DNA from 2 places in the Bradyrhizobium sp. 170 genome. Region 2 is predicted to be linked to the other one. Evidence: predicted binding sites of a transcription regulator. Region 2 holds the regulator's gene; the other holds the start of a gene.
The links. Region 2 encodes LexA, which represses DNA repair genes until DNA is damaged. Its sites were predicted from a motif close to TGTTCNNNNTGTGTTCNG; they were not measured.
Positions count from the first base shown of each region.

Region 1: a site for LexA is predicted at 6,943-6,960, ahead of rmuC (DNA recombination protein RmuC). Genes of this name have one in related genera too.

Region 1 covers NZ_CP064703.1:8,574,014-8,586,036, forward strand. Annotated here, with positions in the region: gene IVB05_RS40450 (DUF1036 domain-containing protein) at 1-501, shown strand, start outside; gene IVB05_RS40455 (pyrimidine 5'-nucleotidase) at 671-1,366, shown strand; gene dapD (2,3,4,5-tetrahydropyridine-2,6-dicarboxylate N-succinyltransferase) at 1,567-2,412, shown strand; gene IVB05_RS40465 (DUF805 domain-containing protein) at 2,474-3,088, shown strand; gene dapE (succinyl-diaminopimelate desuccinylase) at 3,081-4,235, shown strand; gene truA (tRNA pseudouridine(38-40) synthase TruA) at 4,360-5,097, opposite strand; gene fmt (methionyl-tRNA formyltransferase) at 5,219-6,151, opposite strand; gene def (peptide deformylase) at 6,293-6,820, opposite strand; gene rmuC (DNA recombination protein RmuC) at 6,991-8,199, shown strand; gene IVB05_RS40495 (AmpG family muropeptide MFS transporter) at 8,348-9,709, shown strand; gene IVB05_RS40500 (hypothetical protein) at 9,815-10,240, opposite strand; gene recR (recombination mediator RecR) at 10,265-10,870, opposite strand; gene IVB05_RS40510 (YbaB/EbfC family nucleoid-associated protein) at 10,872-11,192, opposite strand; gene IVB05_RS40515 (DNA polymerase III subunit gamma/tau) at 11,217-12,023, opposite strand, start outside.
Region 2 covers NZ_CP064703.1:4,262,174-4,274,196, reverse strand. Annotated here, with positions in the region: gene IVB05_RS19750 (HAD family phosphatase) at 1-223, shown strand, start outside; gene IVB05_RS19745 (hypothetical protein) at 231-1,010, opposite strand; gene IVB05_RS19740 (hypothetical protein) at 1,041-1,625, opposite strand; gene IVB05_RS19735 (hypothetical protein) at 1,643-3,412, opposite strand; gene glp (gephyrin-like molybdotransferase Glp) at 3,886-5,097, shown strand; gene lexA (transcriptional repressor LexA) at 5,309-6,010, shown strand; gene IVB05_RS19720 (hypothetical protein) at 6,261-6,677, shown strand; gene IVB05_RS19715 (hypothetical protein) at 6,717-6,998, shown strand; gene IVB05_RS19710 (ComEC/Rec2 family competence protein) at 7,109-9,406, opposite strand; gene IVB05_RS19705 (hypothetical protein) at 9,560-9,817, shown strand; gene IVB05_RS19700 (SPW repeat protein) at 9,929-10,291, opposite strand; gene IVB05_RS19695 (hypothetical protein) at 10,555-10,737, shown strand; gene glnA (type I glutamate--ammonia ligase) at 10,852-12,023, shown strand, end outside.

The DNA of each region.
Region 1 (12,023 bases), 4.3 Mb from region 2:
ATCGACGGCGTCGACGGGCCGAAGACGCAAGGCGCATTGAGCGCGTTCCTGAAGAGCCGCGGGCTCGCCGCTGATGTCGTGCAGTCGCAGAATTTCTTCACCACCATGGTCGAAGCCGTGCAAAAGCCCTCCTCTTCGGGGCTGACCTGGTGCAACGACACGCCGCACAAGATCATGGCGGCGGTCGCCACCGACGACGGCAAGGCGGTGACCAGCCGCGGCTGGTACCGCATCGATCCCGGCAAGTGCCTGCATCCGGACGTGACCGGCCAGCCGAAGCAGGTCTACAGTTTCGCCGAAGCCGTCGACGGCGAAAACCGCGCCGTCAAATACCGGGACAAGCCGTTGAACTGGGGCGGCCCGAAGGAGCTCTGCACGCGCGAGAGCAAGTTCGAGATATCGGAACAGGGCGATTGCGGCACCCGCGGGCTTGCGCGGATCGGCTTTGCGCCGGTGGATATGTCGAGCGGCGGCAAGACAATTCGGTTTGCGATGCCGTGATGGAACACCACTCTCTCGTCGTCCCTGCGAACGCAGGGACCCATAGCCACCGAACTGAGTTTTGGCTACGACGCCACCCAAGACCAAAGGCAACACGCACCGTGCACACCAATAACCGCCGCGGCGTATGGGTCCCTGCGTTCGCAGGGACGACGGGTTGAGACAGCAAATGAAAACCAATTCCCCCCGCCCCTTCGCCCACATCGACACCTGGGTGTTCGATCTCGACAACACGCTGTACCCGCACCACGTCAATCTGTGGCAACAGGTCGACGCGCGGATCGGCGAGTTCATCAGCGCTTATCTGAAAATCTCCGCGGAAGAAGCGCGCGTGATCCAGAAGGACTATTACCGCCGCTACGGCACCAGCATGCGCGGCATGATGACCGAACACGGCGTTCACGCCGACGATTATCTGGCCTATGTGCACAAGATCGATCACTCGCCGCTGGAGCCGAACCCCGCGATGGGGGCTGCGATCGCAAAACTTCCCGGCCGCAAGCTGATCCTGACCAACGGCTCGACCGACCATGCCGGCGCGGTACTGGCGCGGCTCGGCATAACAGAGCAATTCGAGGCGGTTTTCGACATCATCGCCGCCGAACTGGAACCGAAGCCGGCACCGCAGACCTACGACAAATTCCTGCGCGTCCACGGCGTGGATCCGCTGAGGTCGGCGATGTTCGAGGATCTCGCCCGCAACCTCGTGGTGCCGCACCAGCTCGGCATGACCACGGTGCTGGTGGTGCCGGACGGCGCCAAGGAAGTGGTGCGCGAGGACTGGGAGCTGGAAGGCCGGGATGCGGCTTACGTGGATCACGTGACGGATGATCTGACGGGGTTTTTGGAGAAGTTGAGTACCTGATCGGTGTCGTCCCTGCGAACGCAGGGACCTATACGCCGCGGCCGCTGGTAAGAGGCACTCTGGCAGACATCCCGATCAGCAATCGGAGCCTGTGGTTATGGGTCCCTGCGTTCGCAGGGACGACGAGAGAGCCTTGACTCTCCCTGCCCAAATCCCGAAAAAGCCCGTCAACTCCGCCCGAAATCCCTAAGGAAATCCCGATGTCCCTGTCCGCACTCGAATCCACCGTCAACGCCGCCTTCGATGCCCGCGACGGCATTTCGACGTCGACCAAGGGCGAGGTTCGCGAGGCCGTCGATGGCGCGCTCGAACTGCTCGACAAGGGCGAGGCGCGCGTCGCCGAGCGCGGGGCTGACGGCAAGTGGAAAGTCAATCAGTGGCTGAAGAAGGCGGTGCTGCTGTCGTTCCGCCTCAACGACATGAGCGCTATTCCCGGCGGCCCGGGCAAGGCGTCGTGGTGGGACAAGGTGCCCTCGAAGTTCGAGGGCTGGGGCGAGAACCGTTTTCGCGACGCAGGTTTTCGCGCCGTCCCCGGCGCGATCGTGCGCCGCTCGGCCTTCATCGCCCGCAACGTCGTGCTGATGCCGTCCTTCGTCAATCTCGGCGCCTATGTCGATGAAGCGACCATGATCGACACCTGGTCCACCGTCGGCTCCTGCGCGCAGATCGGCAAGCGCGTGCATATTTCCGGCGGCGTCGGCATCGGCGGCGTGCTGGAGCCACTGCAGGCCGAGCCCGTGATCGTCGAGGATGACTGCTTCATCGGCGCGCGCTCGGAAGTCGCCGAAGGCGTGATCGTACGCAAGGGCGCGGTGCTGGCGATGGGCGTGTTCCTCGGCGCCTCCACCAAGATCGTCGACCGCGAGACCGGCGAGATATTCATCGGCGAAGTTCCGGAATATTCGGTGGTCGTTCCCGGCGCGCTGCCCGGCAAGCCGCTGAAGAACGGCCAGCCCGGCCCGTCCACCGCCTGCGCCGTGATCGTCAAGCGCGTCGACGAACGCACCCGCTCCAAGACCAGCATCAACGAGCTGCTGCGGGATTAGGATCGAACCGGGGGCTTTTCCGCGCGACCAATGTATTCTGCCGGCCTCCGGAGGTTTGGGCATGGACTGGACCTGGTACCTGTTCCGCTTTGACGGCCGCATCAGCCGCGCCAGATTTTGGCTCGCTATGCCCGTGCTGTTTGGCTTGATGGCGACCGTGGCGCTGGTGGTCGTTGCGATCCACGGCCTGTTCGGCAGCGCCGCACCCATCCATATCGGCGCCAGCGACCTCTTCAAGCTGGTGGATCCCGACGCGTATCGGTCCCTGACATGGGCCGACCTCCCCCGGCTCCTGATCAAGCTGGTCGGCACCTCGCTGCTGATGTGGGTCTGTTTCGCGACCTCCATCAAGCGGCTGCATGACCGCGACAAGAGCGGCTGGTGGATGGTGCCGTTCTTCGCAATGCCCGGCCTCCACAATCAATTTGCGGACCGGCTTCCCGATTCCTATGCCGACCTGCCGCTCGCCATTGCCGCGTCCGCTCTGTGCCTGTGGGGCTTCGTCGAAATGTACTGCCTGAAGGGCTCGCGCAAGACCAACCGGTTCGGCGCCGACCCGCTGGCGCCGCCGCCGCGCGATACGCGGCCGCCCTGGGACCAGCAGAGCGAGATCGAAATGGTCCCGCACAAGGCTGGCCCGCCGCCGGTTTGGCGTGTTAAGCCGGGCTATGAATGACGCCGTTTCCATTACCCGCGACCTCGTCCGCTGCCCGTCTGTCACCCCTGCCGACGCCGGTGCGCTCGGCGTCCTCGAACGCCTGTTGAAAGACGCCGGCTTCGAGGTGCATCGCGTCACCTTCGGCGAGCCCGGCACATCAGATATCGACAACCTCTACGCTCGTATCGGGACTGAAGCGCCACACATCACCTTTGCCGGACATACCGACGTGGTGCCGCCCGGTGACGAAGCCGCATGGACGCTCGGCGCGTTTTCGGGCGAGGTGAAGGACGGTTTTCTCTATGGCCGCGGCGCGGTCGACATGAAGGGCGGCATCGCCTGCAGCGTCGCTGCGGTGCTCGACTATCTGAAAGACAATGGCGGCAAGCCCAAAGGCTCGATCTCGTTTTTGATCACCGGCGACGAAGAGGACATTTCGGTCAACGGCACCATCAAGCTCCTGAAATGGTGCGCGGAGCGTGACGAAAAATTCGACCATTGCGTGCTCGGCGAGCCGTCGAATGTCGAAGTGCTCGGCGACTGCATCAAGATCGGCCGCCGCGGCTCGCAATCCGGCACGCTCTATGTCGACGGTGCGCAGGGCCATGTCGCCTATCCGCATCGCGCTGCCAATCCGGTGCCGGATATTTCGCGGCTGATCGTGGCGCTCTCCGACGAGCCGCTCGACCACGGCAGCGCGCAGTTTCAGGCTTCCAATCTCGAATTCACCTCCGTCGACGTCGGCAACACCGCAAGCAATGTGATCCCCGGACAGGCGCGCGCAAAGTTCAACATCCGCTTCAACGACAACCACACCCAGGAGACGCTGCGCGCGCTGGTCGAGGAACGGCTGGCGAAAGCCTGTGGCAACCGCATCCGCGCCCGCATCGTGTGGGAATATTCCAACTCCAACGTGTTCGTGACAAAGCCCGGTGCGTTCACCGACCTCGCCGTCAGCGCGATCGAGGAGGTGACGGAACGCAAACCGGAACTCTCGACGAGCGGCGGAACCTCGGACGCACGGTTCATCTCGAGCTATTGCCCGGTGATCGAATTCGGTCTGGTCGGCCAGACCATGCACCAGATCGACGAGCGCACGCCGGTGTCGGATCTGGAGAAGCTGACGAAGATTTATCGAGGTGTGTTGGACCGATATTTCGGGTAGTGCACCGCCGTCATCGTCCGCGAAGAATCGTAGGATGGGTGGAGCGCAGCGATACCCATCACCTCGCCGCTAGCCCGATGGGTATCGCTTCGCTCCACCCATCCTACGAGATCGTCGGCGACGCTTAATACTCCACCCGCACCAGATACAATCCGTCCGGCGGCGCGACAGGGCCGCAGGCGGCGCGGTTGCGGGCGGCGAGTGCTGCGGCGAGGTCGTCGGCGCTCCAGCGGCCTTCGCCGACCCAGACCAGCGAGCCCACCATCGAGCGCACCTGGCTGTGCAGGAACGAGCGCGCCGAGGTCAGGATCAAAACCTCGTCGCCCTGCCTGACGACGTCGAGCTGGTCGAGCGTCTTCTCCGGCGATTTCGCCTGGCATTCAGTGTCGCGAAACGTCGTGAAGTCGTGCTTGCCGAGCAGGCGTTGCGCTGCGATCTGCATCGCATCCGTATCGAGATGGCGCGGTATCCGCCAGCTTCGCTTGATGTCGAGCGCAAGATTGGCGCGGTGGTTGGTGATGCGGTAGCGGTAGTGGCGTCTCTTGGCGGAAAAGCGCGCTTCGAAATCATCGGCGACGATTTCCGCCGAGAGAACGCCGATCGGATGCGGCCGCAAATGCGCGTTCAATCCGTCGCGCAGCCGGCCGGGCGGAAACGGCTTTTGGATATCGCAATGCGCCACCTGCGCCAGCGCATGCACGCCGGCATCGGTGCGGCCCGAGCCGTGGACGCGAACCTGCTCGCCGCAAATCGCCATCACCGCAGTTTCCAGCGCGCCCTGCACGGTCGGTGCGTTGTCCTGGATCTGCCAGCCGGAAAACGGCGTGCCGTCATATTCGATGATGAGCTTGTAGCGGGGCATATCAATCCAGTGGAGCCGTCATCATCCGCGAAGGCGGATGATCCAGTACGCCGCGGCGTCTCGGTTCAATCTCGAAGGCCGCGGCGTACTGGATACCCCGCCTTCGCGGGGTATGACAGTGTTAAGAGAACCGCACGCCAGCATTCAGCGGCGTGCCTCGCAAAAAGTCCGCCGCTTTCATCGGGGCTTTGCCGGCGCGTTGCAGTTCGAGAATGCGGATCGCGCCATCGCCGCAGGCGATGATCAGGCGATCGTCGAGCACTTCGCCTGATGTGCCAGAGCTTTTTGCGGGTTCACAGCGCAAAATCTTGATCCGCGCCGGTTCGCCATCGGTCGCGATCTCGCACCAGGCGCCGGGGAACGGCGACAGGCCGTGAATATGCCGCAGCACCTCGCGCGCCGGGCGCTGCCAGTCGATCCGCGCCTCGGCCTTCTCGATCTTGGCAGCGTAGGTCACGCCGTCTTCGCTCTGTTTCTGGAGCTGCAGCCCGCCGCGGGCGAGCCCGCCCATCGCACGCACCATCAAGTCGGCGCCGAGCGGCGCCAGTGCATCGTGCAGGTCGGCGGCGGTCATGGCGTCCGATATCGCCAGCCGCTCGGCCATCGCGACGTCGCCGGTGTCGAGGCCGATATCCATCTTCATCACCATCACGCCGCTCTCGGCATCGCCTGCCATGATGGCGCGGTTGATTGGGGCGGCGCCGCGCCAGCGCGGCAAAAGTGAAGCATGCAGGTTGAAGCAGCCGAGCGGCGGCGCATCCAGAATGGCCTGCGGCAGGATCATGCCGTAGGCGACGACGACCGCCGCATCGGCATTGTATGCGCGAAACTCCTCAAGCGCTTCCGGCGTCTTCAGCGTCGTTGGCGTCAGCACGGGAATGCCGAGTCGCCGCGCCTCCTGCTCGACCGGGCTCAGTTGCAGCTTCATGCCACGCCCGGCCGGCTTCGGCGCGCGAGTATAAACGGCCACGACCTCATGGCCATGGGCCACGAGTTCGAGCAGCGTCGGCACCGCGAAATCGGGCGTGCCCATGAAGATCAAGCGGAGCGGCATGAGGCGGATGGATCTCGGTGTGAGCTAAGTTTATCCGTCATGGCCGGGCTTGTCCCGGCCATCCACGTCTTCCGTGCAGCGAGAAAGAAAGACGTGGATGCCCGGCACAAGGCCGGGTACGACGGTCGATAGAGTGGCGGCCTATTCCGCCGCGCGCTTGGCGGCCTTGGTAAACTTCTTCAACACGCGGTCGCGCTTCAGCTTCGACAGATAGTCGACGAACAGCACGCCGTTGAGATGGTCGATCTCGTGCTGGATGCAGGTCGCGAACAGCCCATCGGCGTCCTCCTCGTGCACCTTGCCGTCGAGATCGGTGAAACGAACGCGGACCTTCGCCGGGCGCTCGACCTCCTCGTAATATTCGGGGATCGAGAGGCAGCCCTCCTCGTAGACCGACAATTCCTCCGACGAGGAGATGATTTCCGGGTTGATGAACACCCGCGGCCTCGGCTTGGTCTCGCCGTTCTCGTCCTTCTTGGCGAGGTCCATGGTGATCAGCCGCAAGGGTTGCGCGACCTGGATCGCCGCGAGCCCGATGCCGGGCGCCTCGTACATGGTCTCGAACATGTCGTCGGCAAGCTTGCGGATCTCCGTCGTCACCTTCTCGACGGGTTTGGAGACTAGCCGGAGCTGTTTGTCCGGCAGGATGATGATTTCTCTTAAGGCCATAGCGCGCGATTTAAGCTGCTGATTTGCCGGGGTCAATGCGCCGGGGCGTCCGTTAAGGCGGCCTTAACCATGATTTTTAACGACGCGTTAACCACGAAAATTAAGCCTTCATTTACCATAAATGTTCCCTCTTCGTTCGCGAAAGCCGGCGAATCGGGCTACATAGCCGTATGAACGAAATTCTTTTCATCGTCGGCGACCTGCCGATCCACGTCGGCGAGGCGCTGGCCGGTTTTGGCGCGCTCGCTTTGGTGCTGCTGCTGGCGATCGCCATCGTCATCGCCCGCTCCGGCCGCCGGGGCGCGGAACTGGCGATGGCGCAGGCGATTCGCGCCGACGAACTGGAAGAGCGCTTAAGCCAGATGCTGCGGGCGCAGAGCGAATCCACCGGCCGGGTCGACGCCATGGCCCAGTCGCTGGCCGGCCGCCAGGCCGAGATGGCGCGCGCGGTCAACGAGCGGCTGGATTCGGTGACGCACCGGGTCGGCCAGTCGATGGAAGCGACCACGCGCCACACCATGGACAGTCTGCGCGTGCTGCATGAGCGGCTCGGCATCATCGACAACGCGCACAAGAACCTCACCGACCTGACGTCGCAGGTGACGACCTTGCGCGACGTGCTCGCCAACAAGCAGTCGCGCGGCGCGTTCGGGCAGGCGCGGATGGAAGCGATCGTGCAGGACGGCATGCCGCAGGGCTCCTACGCGTTCCAGCACACGCTCTCGACGGGGAAGCGCCCGGATTGCGTGGTGTTCCTGCCCGACCAGCGGCCACTTTGTATCGACGCGAAATTTCCGCTGGAAGCGATGACCGCGCTGCACGACGCGCGCAGCGACGAGGAACGCAAATTCGCTACCCAGCGCCTGCGCAACGACGTGATGAAGCACGTCAACGACATCGCCGAGAAATATTTGATCGCCGGCGAGACTCAGGACACCGCGCTGATGTTCGTGCCGTCGGAATCGGTCTATGCGGAAATCCACGACGGTTTCGACGACGTGATCCAGAAGGCCTACCGCGCCCGCGTCGTGCTGGTGTCGCCCTCGCTGCTGATGCTGGCGATCCAGGTGATGCAGCAGATCCTGAAAGACGCGCGCATGCGCGACGCCGCCGACCAGATCCGCACCGAGGTGCTCAATCTCGGCGACGATCTGGGGCGCCTGCGCGAGCGCGTGCTGAAGCTGCAGAAGCATTTTGGCGACGTCAACGAGGATGTGCGACAGGTTTTGATCTCCGCCGACAAGATCGAAAAGCGCGCCGGGCGGATCGAGGAACTCGATTTCAGCAAGACCGATGCGCCGGTCGAGGCGGCGCGCGTGGTGAAGGGCGGAACGGCCGAGCTGTTCCCCGTGCCGCGCAAGCTACAGGCGGGGGAGTAGGGTTCCGACGTAGTAGGATGGGTAGAGCGCAGCGAAACCCATCACGAATGGTGGGTTGCGCTTCGCTCTACCAACCCTACGATTCTGGTCGCCTGGTCAAGCCGGCCGATGACAGTCTTTTTGTGGCAGAATCTGTTAACACCCTCCCATGACCGCACCTGAAGCTGCCTCCCCGACATCGGCCACACCTGCGCCAACCTGGCGCGAGGCGTGGGCCGTGTATCTCCAGCCGCGCGTTCTGATCGTGCTGATGCTCGGCTTTTCGTCCGGCCTGCCGTTGGCGCTGTCGGGATCGACACTGCAGATATGGATGCGCGAGTCCGGCGTCGATCTCGGAACCATCGGGCTGTTCGCACTGGTCGGCACGCCCTATACGCTGAAGTTTTTGTGGGCGCCGCTGGTCGATGCACTGCATGTGCCGATCTTCACGCGCGCCTTCGGCCGCAGGCGCGGCTGGCTGGTGTTTTCGCAACTGCTCCTGATCGGCGCGATCCTGCTGCTGGCCCTGACCGACCCGGCGCGCTCACCGCTGTTCGTGGCACTTGGCGCGCTTCTGGTCGCCGTGATGTCGGCGACCCAGGACATCGTGGTCGATGCGTTCCGCGTTGAAAGCCTGCCCGAGAGCGAGCAGGCCGCCGGCATGGCCTCGTACGTCGCGGCCTACCGGATCGGCATGCTGGTCTCGACCGCCGGCGTGCTGGTCATCGTCAGCGGATTCGAGGGAGCAGATATCGCGCGATCGTTGGCCTGGACGTGGGGCTATGTGGTGATGGCGGCGCTGATCTTGATTGGCACCGTCACAGCGCTGGCTGCAACCGAACCGACACAATCCGCGGCCGCGGAAGCCGCGACCAGCACCGAGACGGCATTTTCGCGCGTGCTTCACGCCGCGATCGGTGCATTCTCGGAATTTCTCAGCCGCAAGTACGCCTGGGTGGCCCTCGCGTTCGTGGTTTCATTCAAGCTCACCGACGCATTTTCCGGCAGCATGACGGCGCCGTTCGTCATCGACATCGGGTTCAGCAAGGTCGACTACGCCGCTATCGTCAAGGGCGTCGGCCTGACCGCGACCCTGATTGGCGGTTTTGCCGGCGGCTACGTGGCGCGGCGCTATTCGCTGGTCGCAAGCCTCTGGATTGGCGGCGTGCTGCAAGCGGTCTCAAACCTTGTGTTTGCGTGGCTCGCCCTTGTCGGCACCAATCAATGGGCGCTGGCCGTCGCCATCTCGGCGGAAAACTTCACCGGCGCGATCGGTACCGTGATCTTCGTCGCGTATCTCTCGGCGCTGTGCCAGAACCCGCTGCACACGGCGACCCAATACGCGCTGCTCACCGCGCTCGCCGCGGTAGGGCGCACTTACCTGTCCTCAGGTGCGGGCTATGTGGCAGAGGCGACGGGCTGGCCGCAGTTCTTCGTAATCTCCGTCGTGGTCGCAATCCCCAGCCTGATCCTGCTGGCCTGGCTGCAGCGCCGCGGGCATTTCGATGCGGTGGGGCCGGTGAAGGTTTAAGTCTCTTGTAGCCCGGATGAAGCGAAGCGAAATCCGGGGTCGGTCCGACGGCGATGAGATCATCCCGGATTGCGCTCGCTCCATCCGGGCTACGAAGTTCGATACTCAATGCTTGGTCACCACGCTCCATTTGGTGATCACGGCTTCGCTCATCTGCCCGGCGTCCTGCGCGCAGGCGACTTCGTCGACTTTCACGGAAATTTCCTTGCCGATGAAATTCTTCAGTTGCGCGGCCTGGGCGTCGCTGCTGGTGACGAGCTGGAACGTCTCAGGTCCCGTCTCGAGATTGCACAACCCGTTCGGCGGCGGCAGCCGGCGCGGCTCGCTGGTGATCTGGTAGGTCGCGGCGCGCTTGCTCTTCTTGCCGCCCTTCATGGCGTTGAGTTCACCGGACAGAACATCGCCGGCATTGATCGGCTTGCCGGGCTTCGGCGCCGGCTCGGCCTGCTGCGCCCACGCGGAAGGCGCGGCAAAGGCCACCGCCATCATGAAAACAAAACAGGAGCGCTTGCCGAATCGCGGTTTCGTCATGTCGATCAGTTCCGTTGATGTGGGTTAGAACAGCGTTCGCTGCCGCATGGCAGCCGATAACGTACCTTCGTCGAGATAATCAAGCTCGCCGCCGACAGGCACGCCATGCGCGAGCCGGGTCACCTTGACGTTGGCGTCCTGCAGGAGATCGGTGATGTAATGGGCGGTGGTCTGGCCATCAACCGTTGCATTCAGCGCCAGAACGATCTCGCCGACTTGTGATTCGTGCGCGCGCGCCACCAGCGCGTCGATGGTCAGATCCTGCGGGCCGACGCCGTCGAGTGGCGACAATGTGGCGCCGAGCACATGATAGCGGCCGTTGGTCGCATTCGCCCGTTCCAGCGCCCAGAGATCGGCGACGTCGGCGACCACGACGATGGTCGAGGGATCGCGGCGCGGATCGGTGCAGACCGTGCAGGGATTTTGCGTGTCGATATTGCCGCAGGTCTTGCAGACCTGGATCTTGTCGATTGCGACCTGCAGCGCGCCGGCGAGCGGCGTCATCAGCGCCTCGCGCTTCTTGATCAGATGCAGCGCCGCACGCCGCGCCGAGCGCGGCCCCAGCCCCGGCAGGCGCGCCAGGAGCTGGATCAGGCGTTCGATTTCGGGGCCGGCAACGCTCGCTGCCATTTCAGGTGAGGCCAAGTCCGGGCGGCAGGCCGAGCCCGCCGGTCAGCGCCTGCATTTTTTCCATCGCCGCGGTCTCCGCCTTGCGCCGCGCGTCGTTGTGCGCGGTCACCAGCAGATCCTCGAGCACTTCACGCTCCTCGGCCTTCATCAGCGAGGGATCGATCCTGACGCCCTTCACTTCCATCTTCGCGGTCATGCGCACGGCGACCAGCCCGCCGCCGGAAATGCCCTCGACCTCGAGATTGCCGAGCTCTTCCTGCATCGCCTGCATCTTGGATTGCAGTTGCTGCGCCTGCTTCATCATGCCGAGAAAATCAGCCATTCGTCCGTCCTCTCGAGAGCCCGATCAGTCGTCGTCGCCGTCGGAGCTCTCGTTCAACTCTTCACTGTTAATATTGGATTCCGGCGGCTCGGCGGCAAGTCGACGCACCTCGACCACTTTGGCGCCGGGAAATCGCGCCAGCACCTCCTGCACGCGCGGATCGGCCTCGGCGGCGCGCGCGTGTTCGTTCCTCGCCTGCTCATTCTGCGAGCGCAGCGTCGGCTGGCCGGCCTCGTTGGAGATCACCACGGTCCAGCGCCGCCCGGTCCATGATTCCAGCTTGCGGGAGAGGTCGTTGACCAGCCCGCGCGCCGCATGGCGCTCCAGCGCCACCTCCAGCCGCCCGTCCTCGAAGCGGACGAGGCGCATATCGGATTCCAGCGCCGTCTTGGTCAGGATATCGCGTTTCTCGCCGGCGAGGGCGACGAGCTGCGGAAAAGTGGCGAGCCGCAGGACGGGCGTGGACTCGGTTTGGGCCGACGGCGCCACCATTTGCGGCCGCGCGGACGCTTCCGCGCCGGAGCGGGGCGAAGCAGGCGTCCGCATCGGCGAAGCGGCAGACATTGAAGATACCGGTGCGGGGGGCGCGGCCCGTGACGGCGCCGCGCCGCCGGAGGCCATCTGCGCTCCGCCGCCGTTCTGGTCGAGCATCCGGATCGCCTCGTCCGGCGTCGGCAGGTCGGCGACATAGGCGATGCGGACCAGCACCATTTCGGCTGCCGCCGCCGGTCGGGTCGCGGTCTGCACCTCGGTGATGCCCTTGAGCAGCATCTGCCACATCCGCGACAGCACCCGCATCGACAATTTTGCGGCAAATTCACGGGCGCGGAC
Region 2 (12,023 bases):
CCATTTCCGGCAGATTTTCCTGTCCTCGAGCATCGGTTTGCGCAAACCCGACGCCGAAGCCTATGATCATGTGGTAAAAGCCATCGGCGTGCCGGCGTCGCGGATCCTGTTCTTCGACGACTCGGCCGCCAATATCGAAGGTGCGCGGGCGCGCGGCCTTTGTACCATCCACGTGACATCGACGGATGACGTGGCAAGGACGCTTGCTGCGCTCAGGATCTAGCGGCCGTCTACCACCGGCCCTGAAGACGCAAGCTCTCGGCGAGGTCGCCACGAAAATGGTGCTGCCCGAGGTGCATCAGCTTGCATTGCAGATCGACCCAGATCTTGCCGCCGATATCGCGCCAGCGGCGGCAGAACGCGTAATCCTCCGACAAATAGCGACCTGAATCCGGATCGACCATGCAGTCGAAGAACAGCCAGTGCAGATGCGCCTGCGGATTCGGCGGGCCGTCCGGAACGTAATTCAGACCGGGGTATTTCTCCATCATCTGCAAGAATACATCCCGCTTGATGCACATGAAGCCGGTCGGCGCCTCCGCGACCTCGACGAAGCCGTCGGCGTCGGCATAGCTACTGACCCGCTCGGCGCCATGGCCGATCGGGTTGAAGGGGTATTCGGTATAGCGGTCCTCGAATTGCTGCCGCGTCGTGCCTGCCGGGAGGCCCTGTTCAGGCCAGTTGAAGTTCTTCATCGGATAGACACCGGCGGTGACGTCGCGGTCGATCAGCAAGAGGCGGCACACCGATTGCGGCGTGAAGGTGATGTCGGAATCGATCCAGAACAGGTGCGTCAGCGTTTCGTCGGACAGGAACTTGAGCAGCATCTTGTTGCGCGAACGGGTGATCAGGCTCTCCGAATGCATGTGCAGGATGCATTGCAGCCCGAACCGGTTGCAGTGATGGGTGAGCTCGAAGATGCTGGTGACGTAGTGCATGCTGACCGCCGAGATGTAGCACGGCGTCGCGAACATCACCTTCATCGATTTCAAGGCTTCGTCGGGTAACATTTTCCGTCGCTTGTTGGCTTGCGGGTCGGTCTATTTCGGCTGCTGGGTGTCGGCCGGCCTCTCCGTCGGCGTGGGCTTGATCGCGGGCGCGGACTTTGCAGCTGCTGGCTTGGTTCCGTTTGCAGGCGGCTGTTTTTGCGCAACCGGCGACCCGGGCGGTTCGGGTGCGGCAGGCCCGCTCGGTCCGATCGACACCGAGATGCCGAACAGTCGCCATTGCCCGTGCACCGGCGCGAACGCCAGTTCGAAATTGACCTGGGTCGGCACCGAGGGAAAGAAGCCCGCCATACGCATCAACCCGTTGGCCTCGATCTGCGGCAGCAAATTGAGCTGCGGATCGATCACCGCGACACCCGACAGATCGAGATTGTCGTTGCGCTGCTTGGCGAATATTTCGGCCAGCCGCGCCGCCGTATTGGTCTGGAAGCCGGGCGCGCCGAGGTCGCGCAGGACGGTGTAATTGCCGGTTTTGTTGGCCTGATCGAGCGCCAGCAGCGTCGAGCGGATCAGGATCATCACGCCGTTGCGATCGATCTGCGCGGGCTTCGGCGCTTGCTCGGGCGCCTGCTGCGCATGACCGCCGGACGTGCTTGCCGCCATCACAGCCGCAAGCATCAGAACCCGCCAGCGAACTACCACTGGAGTCCGATCGCGCTGCGCACGCCGACCACATTTCGCTCCATGCCAATGCCCGCACCGGCGTTGATGACAACCGCATAGTTCTTGTTGTCATACAGCAGCGCCGTCGCTCCCACGCCGAAGGCGTTGCTGCCCTGGAAGTTGCCGTAGCTTGCCGAAATGCCAAACCGGCGCCCCGCCTGCAGGGCCGGCGACGCACCGACGGCGAGCGCCAGCGCGGTGCCGGTACGCGCCTCGAGCCGGTTGTCGGTGACCTGAGATTGCAGCGAGGTTACCTGCGACTGCAGCGAGGTGAGGCTTTGAGGGTTGAAGGTGGTGGTCGCCAGATTGCCGTTGGCGTCGCTGGTGACGAACGAGGTCGGACCGGATTGTGCGGCAAGGCTCGTCGCCGAGGCGATGCCGGACATTTTATAGGTGCTCGTCGCCGTGCCAATTGCGACCTGGTTCGCCGCTGTTGTGGTCGCGCCGCTGCCGATCGCGGTCGAATTGGCGAATGTCGCCGTGGCGCCGGTGCCAAGGGCGGCCGAATTCGTTCCGGTCGCCACCGTGCCGTCGCCGAACGCGGCGCCACCATTGGAAGCCAACGCCCCGGCGCCGACAGCGATCGAACCGGTGGCGGTCGCGCCGTTGCCTATCGCAATCGAATTAACGCCGGTGGCGGCGGCCGTGTTGCCGACGGCGACCGCGCCGGTCGCGGTTGCCCGCGCACTGGCGCCCACCGCCGTGGCACCGGTGGCGCTGGCGACGCTGGCCTGGCCGATCGCGGTGGTGGCCGCGCCGGTGGCGTTGCTGCCTTCGCCGAAGGCGCTGGCGGTGGCACCGTTGGCGATGCTGCCCCGGCCGGTCGCGGTCGCGCTGACGCCATTCGCTTTGCTGAGTTGGCCGATCGCCGTCGCGTTGGTGCCGTTGGCGAAGGCACTCGTACCGGTCGCCGTCGCGTTCGCGCCAATTGCCGAACTAAAGGCCCCCGTCGTGGTGGCGAAGGCCCCGGTCGCGGTGCTGGAGCCGCCGGTCGCGGTGGCGAAATCGCCGGTCGCGGTAGTGCCCGCGCCCGTTGCCGTCGCGAAGTTACCGCCGGCGGTGCTGAACACCCCCGTCGCGGTGGCTTGAGCGCCGTTGGCGGTGCTGGCGTAGCCGGTCGCGGTCGTTTGAGAGCCGTTGGCATAGCTGCTCACGCCGGTCGCGGAAGCTTGATCGCCGTTGGCAAAGCTGCCCATGCCGGTCGCGGTCGCGGTGACACCGTTCGCAACACTGCCAGTGCCGGTCGCGGTGGCCAGGGCGCCGTTGGCCAGACTGGCCATGCCCGTTGCCGTGGCAGAAGCTCCGTTCGCCTGGCTGAAGTAACCGGTCGCCGTGGCGCTGCTCCCGTTCGCGTTGCTATTTGTGCCTGTCGCGGTCGCATCGACGCCGTTCGCGATGCTGAGCGTGCCCGTCGCGGTCGCCTGCGCACCGTTCGCGAAGCTGACCGCGCCCGTCGCGGTCGCATCGGCGCCGTTCGCGATGCTGAGCGCGCCCGTCGCGGTCGCGTTGCTGCCGTTCGCTGTGGCCACAGAGCCATACGCCGTTGCGAAGAAGCCCGTCGCATTCGCTCCCGACCCCACTGCGGTGGAGAAGGCACCTGTCGCCGCGGTGACGGTACAGCCCGCGCCGGTAATGTTGCCGCCGGTACCGGAAAAGCATTGAGCGAAGGCCGGCGAGACGCCGACCGCCGTCATCATCCCGGCCGCCGCCGCGAGGCTGCGCAAGGTCCCGCCGCAGAGCATGCTGCTCGCCAGCAGGCTCGCCCGGCGATCGGATGGAAGAATTACACCGGAAGCGCGCGGGGACGCAGAACCCGTTGCCGTAGCTATCGCCCCCGTCATCGTCCGCTCCGGCTTCGCGCGAAACCAGCTCGGGTGAGCCAGCCTGTGGCTGGCCAAAACTTTGGGCGCCCACACCTCAATCTCAGGGAACCCTACCCCAATCACAGATGCGAACAAATCGCTGACGCGGATTGAGACGATTCCCGCCTGACCTCGGGTGAGATTGCAGAATAATGTTGCTGTTCAGCAACATATCCCGGTGAGTTCAGGATAAAATTCAGACAGCGGATGAATTCCGAAACTGCGGTATCGGGCGCAAGCCTTCCGCGCCGCATTTTTGCCTCCGCTCGCGCTCTCCGATATGAAGGCGCGCGCGATCTCGTCGCCGGGCCGAACAGCTGAACAGACGCGCTTGCACCCGAGGAGAAGTGCCCGTGGCCTTGATGCCTGTCGCCGATGCACTTGCTGCGATCCTCAGCCGCGCCGAACCGTTGCCCGAGGAAATGATCGCGCTCGATGATGCCTTTCATCGTGTGCTGGCGCGCGACGTCGCGGCACGGCGGACGCAACCGCCGCAGGCGATGTCGGCGATGGACGGCTATGCGGTGCGCGCGGCGGATGCCGCCGATATCTCGGCACGGCTGAAGGTGATCGGCGAGGTCGCGGCCGGCCGCCCGTTCGAGCGCAAGGTAGGCCGAGGCGAAGCGGTGCGGATCTTCACCGGCGGCGTGATCCCTGATGGCGCCGACGCCGTCATCATCCAGGAAGACACCGGCGTCGACGGTGACCATATCAACATCACGGAAGCCGCCGTTTCCGGCCGACATATCCGGCCTGCCGGCGTCGATTTCCGCGAGGGTGACGTGCTGCTCACGCGCGGACGCCACCTCACCGACCGCGACCTGTCGCTCGCCGCCGGCATGAACTATCCGGAGCTTGCGGTGCACCGCCGCCCGAAGGTCGCGGTGCTTGCGACCGGTGACGAGCTGGTGATGCCGGGGTCGACCCCGGGCCCGGGCCAGATCGTCTACTCCAACGGCTACGGAATCCGTGCGCTGGCGCGCGCCGAGGACGCCGAGGTCGTCGATCTCGGAATCGCCGCCGACACGGTCGCCGCCACCGCGCAAGGCATCCGCCGTGCGCGCGAGCTTGAAGCAGATATCCTGATCACCATGGGCGGCGCCTCGGTCGGCGACCATGACCTCGTCAAGCGGTCGCTGGAGGCCGAGGGGACGACCATGGCGTTCTGGCGGATCGCGATGCGGCCGGGCAAGCCGATGATGCATGGCAGGCTGGGTGCGATGCGGGTGATCGGCCTGCCCGGCAATCCCGTCTCCTCCTATGTCTGCGGCTTCCTGTTTCTGGTGCCGTTGATTCGTGCATTATCGGGCCGCGACACCGTCCATCATCGGCGCGAAAGCGCCCTGCTGGGCCGCGATCTCGCTGCCAACGACCAGCGCGAAGACTATCTTCGGGCACGCCTCGAAGAGCGCGAAGACGGCACGCTGATCGCGGTGCCGGTGAACCACCAGGACTCATCGCTATTAGGGAATCTCGCTGCGGCACGGGCACTTGTGATACGTCCGCCGTTCGCGCCGGCTGCCGCGAAGGGTTCGCGGTGCGAGCTGCTCCGGCTGCCGGAATGACGCCTGAACTGCGCCTTTGAGGGTGTCTTCAGCCGAAGCCGCAATGCGTTCACCTGAAATTAAGTGGTTGCGGAACACATATCGAACATATAGTGTCCGTTCATGATTTGTTTCGACTGCTAGTGTCTATGGTTGGGAGTTTTGGGGACTCCCGCAATGGACCCTGGAGATTCGGGACCGAAAGACTGTACCAACCGGGGGAATGCTCGCGATGCTTACGCGCAAACAGTATGAACTTCTGCGTTTCATCAATGAACGGCTGAAGGAAGCCGGCGTACCGCCCTCCTTCGACGAGATGAAGGATGCGCTCGACCTGCGCTCGAAATCCGGAATTCACCGCCTCATTACGGCGCTGGAGGAGCGCGGCTTCATCCGCCGCCTGCCCAACCGCGCCCGCGCCATCGAAGTCATCAAGCTGCCGGAGCTGGCTGCCGCCGCTAACGGCCGCCGCGGCTTCACGCCGAGCGTCATCGAAGGCACGCTCGGCAAACGCTCCGTAAGCGCGCCGGCCAGCGAGGACGACGGCAATCGCCCGGTTGCCGTGCCCGTGATGGGCCGGATCGCCGCCGGTACGCCGATCGAGGCGCTGCAGACCCGCAGCCACACCATCAGCGTGCCGCCTGACATGCTCGGCTCCGGCGAGCATTACGCGCTCGAAGTGCGCGGCGATTCCATGGTGGACGCCGGCATTCTCGACGGCGACATGGCGCTGATCCAGCGCAACGAGACCGCCGACACCGGCGACATCGTGGTGGCGCTGATCGACGAGGAGGAAGCCACGCTAAAACGCTTCCGCCGCCGCGGCGCCTCGATCGCGCTGGAGCCCGCCAATGCCGCCTACGAAGTCCGCATCCTGCCGCCGAACCGGGTCCGGATTCAGGGCAAGCTGATCGGGCTGTACCGCAAATATTGACCTGCTGGATGCGGACGTGACTGCGACGGCAATCCCGCCCCGGCCTTTCGGCCGGGGTTTTTTGCTGCATGCCTGGAACAAAACTGCGTTAGCGCGTTTGTGATTTTGACGCAGTGCGCTAGCCGCAGAATTGCCCAGAAACAAGAAAAGGCTCTGCGCCAAGTCCGCTCTGAATATGTCCACTCTGATAGAGGCCTGTGCCTCCTTCTTGCAGACACGGGTCAGCTATCTCAAACGAGGGAGCCATCCGATGTGTGACTATAGCCTGCACGCTGTGGCGACGCGGCCTGCCAAGGTCGGCGAGACGCTGATCACCACGACATTCCGCGGTACATCGACCCGCGGCTTTGCGTCGGAACGCGAGCCTTCAGTGGCGGTCTGCATGCTTCCCGGCACCGAACTGGCGTTCGCCGAGGACGTCAAATACGACAACCGGTGGATCTGGACGCGAACCACCGACTGGCGGGTCGGCAAGTTCAACCAGATCGAACCCGAAGTGACCGATCGCCACCATGACGCGATCGAATTTCCGGACGGAAGCCATGTGCTGGTGACGCAGCTTTGCGAAGGCCAGCGCGCGACCGTACTGCAATTGCCGGTGACCGAGGGCGAACGTGCGGCAAAGGTGACGGAAGCGCCACCGGCCGAATCCATCGTGACCGGATAAACGACGCGCATGTGATCCGCCGGTTCAGGCCGGCGGATCATGGTGATATGGTTTTTTGAGAAACTAGGCGCCGAGGGGCAGTCGGTGGTCAACAAAGTCACATGGCAAAGAGCCGGACGCGTCACGGAGCCCGGACGGTACATGTTCCGGTACGGCTGGCTCACCATCACGGCCGAAGATCTCGCGATCTGGCGGCAATTCCCCGAGGCGTCGTTCACGCTGGTCAACCTGCCGTCGACCCCCGACGCGCCGGAGGAATTCCACCTCGGCGCATTCGAAATACCGGCCAGTCCCTCAAGCCCCCCGCTCGACGAGCACTGAAGTTCGTCTGGAGCCCTGGGGCTCCAGATTTTTGATTCGACGCGTTTTCTTGACGCGAACCGGTCTCCACCCCGGATCAAGTCCGGGGCAGGCTTTCGCTGGAAAACGCTCTATTCCTCCGCCTGAAGATCGGCCTCGGCCGGCGTGGCGTCGACCGCGCGCGGCGGCACGACGCGCGGCGCCAGAACGGCTGCGTCTGCTTCGCTCTCGTCCGCGATGGCCGGCGACCACGGGCGGTCGATCCCTCTGGGTTTGGCCGCCTCGACGACAAATCCGTCACGGCCTCGCCGCAGCGCCATCGCGCCCTGCCGCCGCAGCCGGTCGGCATCGATGACGGAAGCCGCGCAGGAAGCGGGCGCCTGCCGCAGCGTCACAATCAGCGCGGCGCGCTCGCAATCGTCCGAGAGTGCCTCGGGCCTGAGCGCCTGCGCGATCAGGGTGCCGCCGGCGGATTGCATCACGCAGCCAAAATCGTCGCATGAGACGCCTGATGTGAGCGACGCGTCAGCCGCCGTTCGGGCGTCCGCATCCGCCGCCAGCCACTCCTTCAGCAGGAAAGAATCCCGGGAGCCCTTTGCCGCATGCATCAGATGCAGCCGGCCGTCCTGCCCACGGACGCCGACATTGCGGCCATCGGCGGAAATCAGGATATCTGGCTGCGGCACCCTCGCCGCCCAGAGCGCCGCAACCACGACCAGTACGGCGCCCGACCAGCGCAGCGGCGTGCGCAACAGGCCGAGCAGGATGATGCCGAGGCTGGCCGCAATCAGCGGGCCGATGCCGAACGCCGGCACGCGGCCGACCGCGCCGGGCAAAGCCGCGACCCATTGCGTCACCGCGATCATCCAGTCGATGCCGACACCCATGATCGCCCAGAACAGGCGATCGAACCCGAACGGCATCGCGACGAGTCCGAGCAGGCCCGCCGGCATCACCAGCGCTGACACCACCGGCATCGCCGCGAGATTGGCGAGCACGCCGTAAGGCGTCACCCGGTGGAAGTGAAAGGCCGCGTACGGCATGGTCGCGAGCCCCGCCACCAATGAGGCCAGCAACAGCATCGTGATCTCGCGGCCACCCCACAGCGCCACGCGGGCGGTCGCGGTATGGTCCGGCGTCGCGAACAAACGCGGCATGCCGATCTGCACCAGGGCAACGAGGCCAAGCGTCGCCGCAAACGACATCTGAAAACTCGGATGCACCAGCGCCTCCGGCGCGACTGTCAGCACGATCAGGGCCGCGACCGCGAGCGTGCGAAACGTAATCGCCCGGCGATCGACCATGACCGCGATCAGCACCACGGCCGTCATGAAGAACGAGCGCTGCGTCGCGACCTCGGCGCCCGACAGCAACAGATAGAACGCGGCGGCGACCAGGGCTGCCGCAGCCGCCCATTTCTTGATGGCGTAGCCAACCGTGAGAACCGGAAACAGCGCCAGCAGCGCCCGCACCGCAAAGAACACGACGCCCGCGACGACGGCCATGTGATAGCCCGAGATTGAAAGGACATGGCCGAGACCGGAGATGAACATCGCGTCGTTCACCGGCGGCGAGATCGCGTCGCGCCGCCCGGTCAACAGCGCGGTTGCAATCGCGCGCTTGTCACCCTCCAGCGTGGTCCTGATCCGCGCGTCGATCGTATCGCGCAGGCCCTGCATGAACGCCGAATAGCGCAGGCGCAGCCCGCCGCCGGTAGCGGGCGGCTCCGCGGTCTTGATCGCGCCCATCACGAAGCCGGAGGCGCCGATGCCGGCAAAGAACATGTCGCGGCTGAAATCGTAGCTGCCCGGCCGCACCGGCGTGAGCGGCGGCAACAGCCGCGCCTTGAGCTCGACGAAGCTGCCGACCGCGGGCGCCGTGCCCTTCTTCACCGATAGCCGCACGCGCTCGAGCCTGGTCGTTCCGCGCGCGCTTTCCATGGTGACGACGCGCAGGACAAAGCGGTCGGTGCGCTCGCGGATGTCACGCGTTTCGACAAAGCCCGTCAACGATACCGAAAACATCGGCCGCGCCAGCACGCCATGCGCGACCCGCGCCGTCTTCCAGGTCGCGATCGCAAAGCCCGCGGCGACGGCGGCGATCATGACGGCGACAGGAAAGAATTTTTGCCGCCGCAACAGGACCGCGACCGCGCATAGCGCGATGCCCACGACGGCGGCCACCGACAGCACCGGCTCGTGATCGGCGGCGAAATAAAAGGCGATGCCGGTGCCGAATGCCACGGGCACCCAGGGCAGCAACCGCCCGGCGCCGGCTTCGGCACGCGCCCAAGCGCGCAGGGTTTCGATCAGCGGCGGCCAGAAAGCGGGACGCGACGGCGCAAAGCCGCCAATAGGCGCCACAGCGCGTGGCGGCCAGGTCCCGGCATAGCCCCGCTTCCGGCCCGAAATGTCGCCCTGCTCCGCCACCCCGGTCTACACCTTACGATCCCGTGGAGAGCACAAGACTACCGGACGGTGTATTGCGGCCGCTAGCGGAACGGATGCAGAAACCGGAAGAAATGCACATCGACCGGCGCTACACTGGGACATCCCAGGAATCGGACGAAGGTCGGACATCCCATGAAGCTTGCGGCCTGCATTTCGATTGCACTGGCGATAACGGGTCTGCCGTCCGCACTGGCAGCGGCCGAACAATGCCGCTTCATCGAGGCGAGGCTAGAGCGCGAGGCGTGCTACCAGCGCCAGGAAACGGCGCGCGCCGCGCGGCAGAAAGCCAGCGAGGCCCGGGAGGCGGAGCAGCAAAAGCCTTACGAGCCCATGACGCAGGAAGACGCCCAACTCGCAAAATCGCTGCGCAGCATTTGCCGGGGCTGCTAGCGGGTTCGTCGACGCCGCGACCTACTGCGCGATCAGTTCAAGACAACGCCCGTCGCGGCCGACCGCTATGCGATAGCGGTCAAGCCGACAGGGCGATCAACTTCCTCGTCCTCAGCCGGCGCCGTGATGCCAGCGATCGTGCCACCAAGTGCTGAAATCACGATCCGTCATCAGCTCCCAGACAGCAAACAGGATCACCAGTAGGCCCGACAACAAGCTGCTCACCGTCGCTGCGCCCGGCTCGTAGCCGACCGTCCACGGTGCGACCACCAGTGCCAGACCCAGAAGCATCTCTCCCCATTCCTCCAGGTAGGAAGGAATGACAAATGCCTCGACGGCAAACAGGATGACGCCCAACCCGAGTGCGATGGTTAGCCAGACCGCTGCCCCGGCCATGCCCAGGACAAACGGCGACGCGACCAGCCACGCACCCACTACCAGGCTGGCAACGTCCTGCCAGTGTTGAATGCGCATAATGCTCACCTCCCTTCCCCCATGGATATGGTGGTGCGGCACTGAAAGCGTATCCGTCCGGCCTGCGATGTGTTGCCGCTGCTCTTGCCCCCCGAGCCACCATCCAGTCCCGGCAGCCCGCCCGGAAAGCGCTCTTGAAAGCGCTCTTGCAAGTGCGCCGCAGCAGGATGCACACTGTGGGCGCTTGACGAGGTGTCAACGTCTACGGCTCTCGGCCCGACTGGAATTCACAGTTGCGCTCAGAACGAGAGGAGCATGACGCCATGCGAGAAATCGAAATCCACGACTATGCGCGGCAGTTGCTGGAAGCACATGGCGCCAAGGCCATTGCAGAAGCTGCCCAGAACGCCATCGAACTCGAGGCAAAAGGCGAGGTCGAACTGGCCAGAACCTGGCGGCATATCGAAGACGCCATGAAGCTCATGCGCGGGCCGCACCAAAGCTGAAGCTGCCGGCGCGGCCAGGCAGGACGTGGAGCAGGTTCCATCGCAATCCGCCTGGTCGCGGCTGAAGGGCAACCTGACCTCCAAGATGCGGCTCTCCATGACAGGAGTGAAGCCATGTTTCCGAACTGTGCGACAGCCGAAGATCTCGTGCAGGCGATCAAGGACGAGAAGGTGCAGATGATCGACCTGCGCTTCACCGATTTGCCGGGGGTGTGGCAACATTTTTCCGTGCCGCCGAGTGCAGCGAATGCCGATGCTCTCAGCGAAGGCATTGGATTCGACGGCTCATCGATCCGCGGCTTCCAGGAGATCCAGGAAAGCGACATGCTGGTCGTCCCCGACCCGACCACGGCCTTCCTCGACCCGTATTCTCCTGCATCGACCCTGGTCCTGACCTGCAACATCCGCGACCCGGTGACCGGTCAATCCTATAGCCGAGACCCTCGCTACATCGCCCAGAAGGCTGAAACCTACCTGAAGGGCACCGGCCGCGCCGATACCAGCTATTTCGGTCCTGAGGCGGAATTCTTCGTGTTCGACGAGGTGCGCTACGGACAGGGCATCAACCACGCCTTCCACGAAATCGATTCCAGCGAAGGCAGCTGGAACACCGGCAAGGAGGAAGCGCCTAATCTGGGCCACAAGCCGCGCCCAAAGGAGGGATATTTTCCCGTTCCCCCGACCGACAGCATGCAGGCGCTCCGCACCGAGATGGTGCTGACGATGGAACAGCTGGGCATCCAGATCGAAGCCCATCACCATGAAGTCGCGACCGGCGGCCAGAACGAGATCGACATGCGCTTCACTACGCTCACCCGCATGGCGGACAATCTGATGATCTACAAATACGTGGTCAAGAACACCGCCCGCGAGCACGGCATGACCGCAACGTTCATGCCGAAGCCGCTGTTCGAGGACAACGCCTCGGGCATGCACGTCCATCAGTCCCTATGGAAGGGCGAGACAAACCTGTTCTACGACAAGGCTGATTACGCCGAGCTGAGCGAGATGGGCCGTTACTACATCGGCGGGCTCCTGACCCACGCCTGGGCGCTGTGCGGGCTTTGCGCCCCCACCACCAACTCCTACCGGCGCCTGGTGCCGGGCTATGAGGCTCCGATCAACCTGGTCTATTCCCAGCGCAATCGCTCAGCCTGCTGCCGGATTCCGATGTATTCGCCGAACCCGCGGGCCAAGCGCGTCGAGTTTCGCTCGCCGGATCCCTCCTGCAATCCCTATCTCGCGTTCGCCGCGATGCTGATGGCCGGCCTTGACGGCATCAACAA